2 linked regions of the Rhodobacter capsulatus SB 1003 genome follow. The protein of the gene in region 1 interacts with the protein of each later gene in a pairwise test. Links are inferred from orthologs where the notes say so. Each region holds a gene or a part of one and is shown on either strand. Other genes may lie near its edges.

Region 1 (4,990 bases):
ATTCTGCACCACGGTTCCGCCGCCATAGGCCCCCAGCCGCACCCCGGCGCCCTCGCTGGACATTGCGGTCATCTCGCCCCCGGCCAGGTTGGTGATCCGGCCATTGCCGCCCTCGTTGAAGACGGCGTTGTTGTAGCGATTGTCCATCGACCCGTCCGAGGCGCTGTTGGCCGTGATCGTGCCCGAGTTGACAAGCCTGTCGCCGGTGCCCGAAAACAGGTTCATGAACACCGCGGAAGCCGCGTCGATCCGCCCGGTGTTCACGATCATGTTGTGGCCCGCAGACAGCACGCCAATGGTCATCGGGGCGGAAATGGTTCCGGCATTGCTCAGGCTTGATCCGGTCCCGGCGAGGTAAACGCCAATCTCCATCGGGTTCTGCTGCGAAGTGTGCAGCATGCCCCCCGTGGCGATCGACACCGTTGTCGCCTCTCCGTAAAGATACAGACCGCGTGCGCCAAAGACCGTGCCGAGGATCGACAGGCTCAGGCCGGTGGCGAAAGTTGCCTGGATCGCCGAGGTTGTCGTCGAGCCGAGGGTCGCGCCCGCCAGAACGGTCAGCTGCTCGTCATTTGCGGAAAAGGTGAACTGGTATCCTGCGCCGATGGAATCCGTCGTGATGAAAGTTGCTGGCATCTGTTTCCCCTGAGCATGGTCGCAATGGTTGACGCCCGGGCGATGATCCGAATCCGGCAATGACCCCTGGCGCTTCAAAGTCCGCGAGCGCCCCGGATCCGCAGGATGCCGAAGCCGGTCGGCAAGGCCCCGGACGGATGCGCGTGTCACCGTATACGAGCGTCTCGGGGCGAGGGTCGCGCCGTCGTGGCGATCCGGCAAGTCAGGGAAACCCGCCGTGCGTCACTATGGAGCAGGCTCAGCGCAGCCAGAGCTTCTCGCGCTTGATCGCGTTGCGCAGCATCGATTCCCGCCGCGGCAGCGCGTTGCGGTCGATTTTCGCGCGCAGCTTCAACCCCTTGCGCTGGTAGATCAGCTTCCGGGCCGGTTCGTGCAGCCGCAAGATCCGCTTCACCGGCTGCGGCGCGCAGATCGCCTCGAGCCGCGCCACCACCGCATCCGACTCGCGCGCATAAAGCAGCGGCAGGGCGCGGTAATGGCAGGTCACATCGCCATCCAGCCCCGCCAGCCCGGGCCCGGGCCGGCCGCCGCCGAAACTGTGGATGACGAGCGGCAGCGCCACCTGATCGAGCCAGGGATCAAGCGACTGGCTGGCCAGCGCGTCGGGCGTGTCCCAGCGGATCGCATGGGCGTAATGCAGGAAGCGCTTGCCGAAGGCCTGGGCATCGGCGCCAAAGAACCAGCCCGCGTTGAAATACAGATACCTTTGCCAGTAGTTTTCATACTGGCTCTCGTCCAGCGAACTGTCGAAATCGAGCCCGAACTTGTCGTACAGGCTTTTCCAGATCGTGGTGTAATCGGCGCCGTAAAGCTGCGGCTCGGGCCAGGTGCCCTCGCGCCGCATCGAGGCCGAGGGGCGGTCGAACTCGAAGGCCACCTGCGACAGCGGGCCCAGAAACAGCGTGTCGGTGTCGAAAAAGACAAAGGGCCCCGCGGGCAGGGCGGCCATCGCCTCGATCTTGTTGCCATGCGGGTAGCTTTCGCCGAAATGGCGGTTCTCGAAGGGCAGGATCTCGACGCCATGATCGCGCAGGAAGCGGCGCACCGGATCCGAGATCGCGACGGGCGTGGACCATTTCGCCCCGGTCGGTTCGGCGGCGATCAGACGGCCCTTGAAATCGGGGTTCGCCTCGCGGAACGAGGCCACGAAGATCAGCGCCTCATATTCGAGCCGCCCGGCCTGAACGATGAAGAAAACAGTGTAATCCGGCTGCATTTGCTCGCGCCTGCTGCAATCAATGGCGTCACAGTAGCGGGATTTGCGCCCGGCACAAGCGGGCCTGTCGGTATCCTCACCACTTTGGGAAGTGGTGGGTGACCCTGGAATCGAACCAGGCGTGGGTCTCCCCGGCGGAGTTACAGTCCGCTGCCGCACCTTGCAGCTCGTCACCCGACGTGGGGCGATGTAACGAAGGGGGCGGGGGGCGTCAAGCAGCATTTTGCGCCCTCTTGCCAAAGCCTGCCCCGCAGCGCACAGAGATCGCATGAGAGGTGCAAGATGAAGAAACCGGATTGGGTGATCGACAAGGAACGCGCCAAGCGGGCGGCGGCGGCGGAAACGCTCTGGCTTTTCGGTCTGCATGCCGTGCGCGACGCGCTGATGAACCCGGCCCGGGTGAAGCTGCGCCTCGTGCTGACGAAGAACGCCGCCGACAAGCTGGCCGAGGCGATCGCGGCGGGCGGGCTCGCGCCCGAGATCGTCGATCCGCGCAAGTTCGACGCGCATGTGCCGCTTGGCCCCGATCAGGTGCATCAGGGCGCGGCTTTGGAGGTGAAGCCGCTCGACTGGGGCAAGCTTGCCGATGTGGCGCTGACCGGCGCGGGGCTGCCCCTCGTCGTGATGCTCGACCGCGTCACCGATCCGCATAACGTCGGCGCGATCCTGCGCTCGGCCGAGGTCTTCGGGGCCCGCGCCGTGGTCGCGCCCGCGCGCCATTCCGCGCCCGAAACCGGGGCCCTGGCCAAGACCGCCTCGGGGGCGCTGGAACGCCAGCCCTATCTGCGCGTCACCAACCTCTCCGAGGCGATGGGCGCGCTGCGCGACATGGGCTATGTGCTGATCGGTCTGGCGGGCGAGGCGGAGATGACGCTTGCCGAGGGGCTGGCCGAGGTGGGCACGCGGCCCGTGGCCATCGTTCTGGGTGCCGAGGGCCCGGGCCTGCGCGAGAAAACCCGCGCCACCTGCGATCATCTGGTGCGGATCCCCTTTGCCGGGGCTTTCGGCTCGCTCAACGTGTCGAATGCGGCGGCGGTGGCGCTTTATGCCGCGACCAGCGCCCGCACGAAGGGCTGACGGGGGCCGCCGACAGAGGGCGGCCAAGATCACGAAAGGGCGATTTTTCGGGAATCTTTGGCTGCGACCCTTTAACGCGGCTTTCACATTCCTATGTCTCAGTGGTGAGACGCGGATCCGGAACCTCCGCGTTGACTGTCACTGTCCCTCGTTCCGCACTTTCGCGCCCGGTGCCCAAGTGGTCCGGGCGCTTTTTCTGACCGGAGGCCCGATGACGGATGCCGAGCTGCGCGAGATCCTGACCGCGACCCGCACGATCGCCCTTTTGGGCTTTTCCGCCAATCCCGACCGCCCCGCGCATGCGGTGGCGGCGTTTTTGCAGGCGCGCGGCTACCGGGTGATCCCGGTCAATCCGGGGCTGGCCGGGCAGGTGGCGCTGGGCGAGACGGTCCATGCCGATCTGGCGGCGATCCCGAAAGAGATCGTGATCGACATGGTCGATGTCTTTCGCGCCCCCGAGGCCGTGCCCGGGGTGGTCGATCAGATGCTGGCGCACCGCCCCGAGGCGCGGGTGCTCTGGCTGCAGCTCGGCGTGATCCACCCCGAGGCGGCGGCGCGGGCGCGGGCGGCGGGCAAGCTTGTGGTGATGGACCGCTGCCCGAAAATCGAGATCGCGCGGCTGGGGATGTGAGGCGGGGGGGTTTGCCCCCCATACCCCCCAGCGTATTTTTCCCAAGAAAAAGCCCCGGGGTTTTTTCTTGGCCCAAATACGCTCTTTCCCCCGCCGAACCGGGGCGGCGCGGTGTCAGCCTTTGACCGCCGCGGCCGCCTCGACGATGGCGGAGGCGATGAAATCCAGCTCGGGCCGGGTCAGCCGCGCGGGCAGGCGGGTGTCGCAGGCGCGCATCAGCATCGCCCGGGTCTTCGGCAGATCGGGCTGTTCGCCCAGGAACTGCCAGTTCCAGAAGGCGCGGGCATTGTCCGGCGAAAGCCCGAAGACCTGCACGGAAACGCCGCGGGCTTTCGCCTCGTCCTGCAGCCGGATCGCCTCGGCATCGGTCCAGTCACCCACCAGATTGAACTGCAGGCTGTCGGGCGCGCGGGTCTCGGGCGCCAGCGGCGGCGGCACGTCAAGCCAGGGGCTTTGGTTCAGCTTTTCCGCCACATAATCATGGTTCGCCAGCCCGGCGGCGACGCGCCGATCCACCTCGGGCAGCTGCGGGCGGATCACCGCGGCCGAGAGGTTCTGCATCCGCGTGTTGTAAAGCGGCAGCTTGTTTTGCCAATGCACGAAGCTGTTCTGCAACCCCGGGTGCTTCTTCCAGTTCTGCTCATAGGCGCCCGACATGATGATCGCCCGCGCCGCCAGTTCCGGGTCATCCGTCACCAGCACGCCGCCTTCGCCCGCGTTCACCATCTTGTAGCTTTGAAAGCTGAAACAGCCGATCTTGCCGATCGTGCCGATCTTGCGCCCGTGCCAGAGCGTGCCCAAGGAATGCGCCGCATCCTCGATCACCGGCACGCCTTTCGCATTGGCCAGCTCCAGGATCACATCCATGTCCGAGGTGTGGCCGCGCATGTGGCTGATCATCACCGCCGCGATCGTGTCGTCGAATTTGGCGCGGAAGTCGTCCAGATCGATGCGGAAATTCGAGCCCACCTCGACCAGCACCGGCTCGCAATCGGCATGCACGATCGCCGAGGGCACGGCGGCAAAGGTGAAGGCGGGCACCAGCACGCGCGCGCCGCGCGGCAGGTCCAAAGCTTTCAGCGACAGGAACAGCGCCGCCGAGCACGACGCGACGCAGACCGCGTAACGCACCCCCATCAATTCGGCGAATTCGGCCTCCAGTTTTGCGACCGGCGCATTGTCCGAGGTGTAGCGAAACAGATCCCCGGTGGCGAGCAGCCGCTCGATCTCGGCGCGGGCGGCCTCGGGGATCGGTTCGGCATCATAGCAATTCGGAGGGGTCTGACCGTCGCGGGGCATGTTCAGCTTTCCTGAATGTGACATTCAGAAACGCTTTAGACCCGTGCCCCGCGCCCGCCAAGTGAAAGTTTCGCGACGCGGCCAAGCGCCGCCTAGAGGCCCAGCCGGTCGCGCAGCGAAAACCAGGTCAT
Region 2 (4,790 bases), 2.9 Mb from region 1 along the record:
GGCGCGGTGGTCGAGCTGCGCTGGCACATCGGCCGTCTGATCGCCCCCGAAACCGGGCCGCTGGGCGAGAATGTTCCGATCACCGCCTGATGATCACAATCGTTCGTTAACTTAACGGCACATTAACCTTTATTCATCAATCATGACTGCGGGACAGGCGAGAGGGCTGCAGTCATGCAGATTGAGATATTCCAGGCGATCCTGATTGTCGCGACCTCGGTCGGATCGGCGCTTCTGGCGCTGCTGCTGCTGAGCATGGTCTCGGTGCGCAAGACCGGTCCGGATGCAAGGGTGGCCACGCATCCGGTGCTGGAACAGACGGTGTTCCTGTTCGACGATCAGGATCTGATCGATGCGACCGGCCCGGCGCGGGCGCTGCTGGAATCCTCGCCGATGGCTCTCTCGGATTGGGCGCGGCTCCTTGCCTTTGTCGCGCCGCGGTTCGACGGTTTCGCGGCCGCGATGCTGACCCTGGCCGAACGCGGCCGGATCGAGATGGTGTCGAAACCCGAAGAGGGTCGTCGCACGCAGATCAAGCTGATCGCCGAAGAGGTGAACGGCCTGGCGCGCATCACCCTCATCGATCCCGAGGCCGAGGGCCGCGGCGTTCTGGTCGACGGGTTGTCGCAACGCGCGCTGGAAGATGAACTGGATCTGATGCGGCTGACGCTGGACCGGGCGCCGACGCTGATCTGGCGCGAGGACGAGACCGGCACGATCACCTGGGCGAACCGCGCCTATGTGCTGCGCTCGGGCGCCTTTGCCGAAACCGAAGAGGCGATGCTCTGGCCCTTGCCGCGGCTGTTCCAGATGGATGAGAACGCCCGGCACACCGGACCGCGGCGGCTGCGTCTGGATGACGGCGATCAGCGGGCGGCCTGGTTCGATTGCCATTCCTTCCCGATGGACAAGGGCGCGCTGCATTTCGCCCTGCCGGCCGATTCGACGGTGCGGGCGGAAAAGGCGCTGCGCGATTTCGTGCAGACCCTGACCAAGACCTTTGCCGATCTGCCGATCGGTCTGGCGATCTTCGACCGCGCCCGGCAGCTGCAGCTGTTCAACCCGGCGCTGATCGATCTGACCCAGCTTGGCACCGATTTCCTGTCGAACCGGCCGACGCTTTATGCCTTTCTCGACCGTCTGCGCGAGGCGCGGATGATGCCCGAGCCGAAGGATTATCGCAGCTGGCGGCTGAAGATGACGGAACTGGAACAGGCCGCCGCCGCGGGCTTCCATTCGGAAACCTGGATGCTGCCCTCGGGTCAGACCTACCGCGTCACCGGCCGTCCGCATCCCGATGGCGCCGTGGCCTTCCTGTTCGAGGACATCTCGTCCGAAGTGTCGCTGACCCGCCGGTTCCGGGCGGAACTGGAACAGGGCCAGGAAATCCTCGACATGATGAGCGAGGCGGTGGCGGTGTTCCAGCCCTCGGGCGAGCTGACGGCCTCGAATGCCGCCTATGACCGGCTTTGGGGCGTGGAAACCGATACTTCGCTGCGTCGCACCACCATTCTGGATGCGGTCCGGCTGTGGCAGGGCAAATGCGACGGCTCCGATCTCTGGTCCTTGGCGCGGGGGTTCAACAACCGTCTCGGCCAGCGTTCGCTGATCGAGGGGACGGTGCGGCGTCGCGAAGACGGGATGATGATCGGCTGCCGCTTTGCGCCGATGACCGGCGGGGCGATGATGGCCAGCTTTCTGCCGAAAGGCGTCGTGACCCTGGACCCGCCCAGCCGGGCGATCTTCGACGAGGACCGGGCGGTGAAGGTTCTGGCCAGTTAAGGGGCTTGCCGCGGGGGGCAGGGCCGCTAGAGTGCGGCCATGCAAGATGCCCCCGTTCTTCTGTCCCTGAATCTGCCTGACGCCGATGCCACCGACCGTTTCGGCATCGCGATGGCCCGGCTGTTGCGGGCCGGGGATGTGCTGTTGCTCGAGGGTCCGATCGGCGCGGGCAAGACCCATTTCGCCCGCGCCCTGATCCGCGCCCGTCTGGGGGGACCCGAAGATGTGCCCTCGCCGACCTTTACCCTGGTGCAGGTCTATGGCGCCGATCCCGAAATCTGGCATGCCGATCTTTACCGCCTGACCCATCCCGACGAAGCCGTCGAACTCGGTCTGGAGGAGGCCTTCGACACCGCGATCTGTCTGATCGAATGGCCCGAACGTCTGGGCGATCTTCTGCCCGAAAAGGCTCTGTCCCTGCAGTTTTCGCTGCTTGACGCCGGTGCCTCGCGGCGGGTTCTGCTGCGCGGCAAGGCCGATTGGGGGGCGCGTCTTGCGACCTTGGGGCAGGACTGAGATGGCCGCGACCGAACCCGACATCCTTACCTTCCTGAGCCGTTGCGGCTGGGCCGGGGCCAGGCGCCGCCCCCTGGCCGGGGATGCCTCTGCCCGCCGGTATGAACGGCTGCATCGCAAGGGCGACACCGCCGTTCTGATGATCGCCCCCCCGGGCGCGGAGATGACACGGTTTCAGCGCATCGATGCCTGGCTGCTGGCGCAGGGCTATTCCGCGCCGCGGATTTTCGGTATCGACACCGAGACCGGGCTGATGCTGCTCGAGGATTTCGGCGACGACCAGTTGGCCCGGCTGCTGCGGCAAGATCCCGCAAGCGAGGCGGCGCATTACGCCGTGATCACCGATTTCCTGCTTGATCTGCACCGTCGGCCGCCGCCCGACTTCGTTCCCCGCCTCGATGCGACGGGGCTTGGCGCGCTCGTGTCGCTGGCCCGCGACTGGTATCCGCTGCGCGACCCCGCCGCCGCCGAGGCGATCGCGCCCCTTGTCACCCGGCTTTGCGAGGGTCTTGCGCCCCTGCCGCCGGTTCTGTCCCTGCGCGATTTTCACGCCGAAAACGTGATCTGGCTGCCCGACCGCAGCGGTGTCGCCCGCCTGGGACTGCTTGATTTTCAGGACGCGGTGGCCACCCATCCGGTCTACGATCTGGTTTCGGCCCTGCAAGACGCCCGCCGCGATGTGGCGCCCGCCGTCCTTGCGGCCGAACTTCGCCGCTATGCCAGCGCAGGCGGGCTGGATCTGGCGGAGCTTGAGCGCGCCTTTGCCCTGATCGGCGCGCAACGGGCGCTGCGCATCCTCGGCATTTTCGCGCGTCTCTGTCTGGCGGGCGGAAAGCCCGGCTATGTCGATCTGATCCCGCGGGTCTGGGGCCAACTGCACCGCGATCTTGGCCACGAGGCTCTTGCACCGCTGCGCGCGCTGGTGACACAAGCGCTGCTGCCGCCCGATGCGGCACTGCTCGAAAGGATGAGACGGCAATGCGGTCAACACCCGATGCGCTGATGCTTTTCGCGGCCGGTCTTGGCACGCGGATGAAGGAATTGACCCTGCACCGGCCGAAACCGCTGCTGGAAGTGGCAGGCAGGCCGCTGCTTGACCATGCGCTTGATCTGCCGCGGACGGCGGGGATCGGTCGCATCGTCGCGAATGTGCATTATCACGCCGATCAGATCCTGACGCATCTGGCCGGAACCGGGGTTCTGGTGTCCGATGAAACCGATCTTCTTCTGGAAACCGGCGGCGGATTGCGCAAGGCCCTGCCGCTTCTTGGTCCCGGGCCGGTCTTCACGCTCAACACCGATGCGGTCTGGACCGGTCCGAATGTGCTCACGTCCCTGTCTCAGGCTTGGGACGGCGGTCGGATGTCCGCTCTTCTGGCGCTGGTCCCGCGCGAGGCGGCGCTGGGTTATACCGGCGCCGGGGATTTCGCGCTGGCGCCCGATGGCCGGATCCGTCGCGGAACGGGCTATGTTTATACCGGGGCGCAAATCCTCGATCCGGCCGGAATAGAGACGATTCCGGACCCGGTTTTCTCGCTCAATCTGCTTTGGAACCGGATCCTGGCCGAAGGGAGTGCCTATGGTGTCGTCCATCCCGGCGGCTGGTGTGACGTCGGTCGACCCGAATGCATTTCGCTGGCAGAGGGGCTGTTGTCCGATGCCGCCCGCTGACCCGCAGGTCTTCGCCCTGCCGCCCGGCGTCGATTTCGCCCGGGAGCTGGTGCAGGGGCTGGTCCAGCGGATGCGGGACGAGCCGCCCGAGGCGATGGCCCGGGTTCGCCTGATCCTCAACGCCGGGCGGATGAGCCGACGTGTCCGCGAGGAATTCGACGGTCTGGGCACCCGCTTTCTACCGCGGATCGAGCTGATTTCGGATCTGGCCCGGGTGCCGATGCCCGGTCTGCCCGCGCCGGTCCCCGCGCTGCGCCGCAAGCTGGAACTGGCCTGTCTGGTGGACCGTCTCGCCCGGGGGCTGCCGGGATTCGAGACCGGATCGGGCGTCTTCAGCCTGACCGACAGCCTGCTGGCGCTGCTCGCTGAGATGCAAAGCGAAGGCGTGCATCCCGAGGTTTTCGAGCGTCTCGACATTCAGGCCTCGCATGCGGAACATTGGCGGCAAAGCCTGGCCTTCATCCGCATCGTGTCGCGGTATTTCGAGACCGACCTCGACGCCGAGGGGCGGCAAAGGCGTGTCGTCGAGACGATGGCACGGACCTGGGCGGACCGCCCGCCGCAGGAGCGCATCATCCTTGCGGGCTCCACCGGCTCGCGCGGGGCGACGCGGCTTCTGATGCAGGCCGTCGCCGCTTTGCCGCGGGGGGCTCTGGTCCTGCCGGGCTTCGATTTCGACATGCCGGAACCCGCCTGGGCCAGTCTCTGTTCCGGCCCGATTCCGATCGAAGATCACCCGCAATTCCGCTTTCGCGCCCTGCTCGATGGGCTGACTCTGTCGCCCGCGCAGGTGGCCCGCTGGACCGAAACACTGCCGGAGG

The links. The genes of interacting proteins can lie anywhere in the genome.
Region 2: the proteins of rlmB (region 1) and tsaE interact in binary tests that used the Escherichia coli proteins (3 or more experiments, as listed by UniProt). The link is inferred for Rhodobacter capsulatus SB 1003 from one-to-one orthologs.

What each region holds. Positions count from the first base shown.
Region 1 is NC_014034.1:2,968,534-2,973,523, reverse strand. The notes cover bases 1,075-4,031. They hold rlmB (23S rRNA (guanosine(2251)-2'-O)-methyltransferase RlmB), read left to right. Parts: upstream 1,075-2,134; coding sequence 2,135-2,929; downstream 2,930-4,031. Other genes in these bases: RCAP_RS13775 (DegT/DnrJ/EryC1/StrS family aminotransferase), read right to left, coding at 3,675-4,031; RCAP_RS13780 (CoA-binding protein), read left to right, coding at 3,141-3,560; RCAP_RS13790 (hypothetical protein), read right to left, coding at 1,075-1,852. In the rest of the region: RCAP_RS13795 (calcium-binding protein), read right to left, coding at 1-636; more of RCAP_RS13790, read right to left, coding at 875-1,074; more of RCAP_RS13775, read right to left, coding at 4,032-4,859; RCAP_RS13770 (NAD(P)/FAD-dependent oxidoreductase), read right to left, coding at 4,952-4,990. UniProt on the Escherichia coli protein: Specifically methylates the ribose of guanosine 2251 in 23S rRNA.
Region 2 is NC_014034.1:48,044-52,833, reverse strand. What follows is about bases 803-3,559. They hold tsaE (tRNA (adenosine(37)-N6)-threonylcarbamoyltransferase complex ATPase subunit type 1 TsaE), read left to right. Parts: upstream 803-1,821; coding sequence 1,822-2,298; downstream 2,299-3,559. Other genes in these bases: RCAP_RS00195 (nucleotidyltransferase family protein), read left to right, coding at 3,277-3,559; RCAP_RS00200 (aminoglycoside phosphotransferase family protein), read left to right, coding at 2,300-3,301; RCAP_RS00210 (PAS-domain containing protein), read left to right, coding at 803-1,782. Also shown: sensor histidine kinase RegB, read left to right, coding at 1-90; more of RCAP_RS00210, read left to right, coding at 175-802; more of RCAP_RS00195, read left to right, coding at 3,560-3,969; double-strand break repair protein AddB, read left to right, coding at 3,956-4,790. UniProt on the Escherichia coli protein: Required for the formation of a threonylcarbamoyl group on adenosine at position 37 (t(6)A37) in tRNAs that read codons beginning with adenine.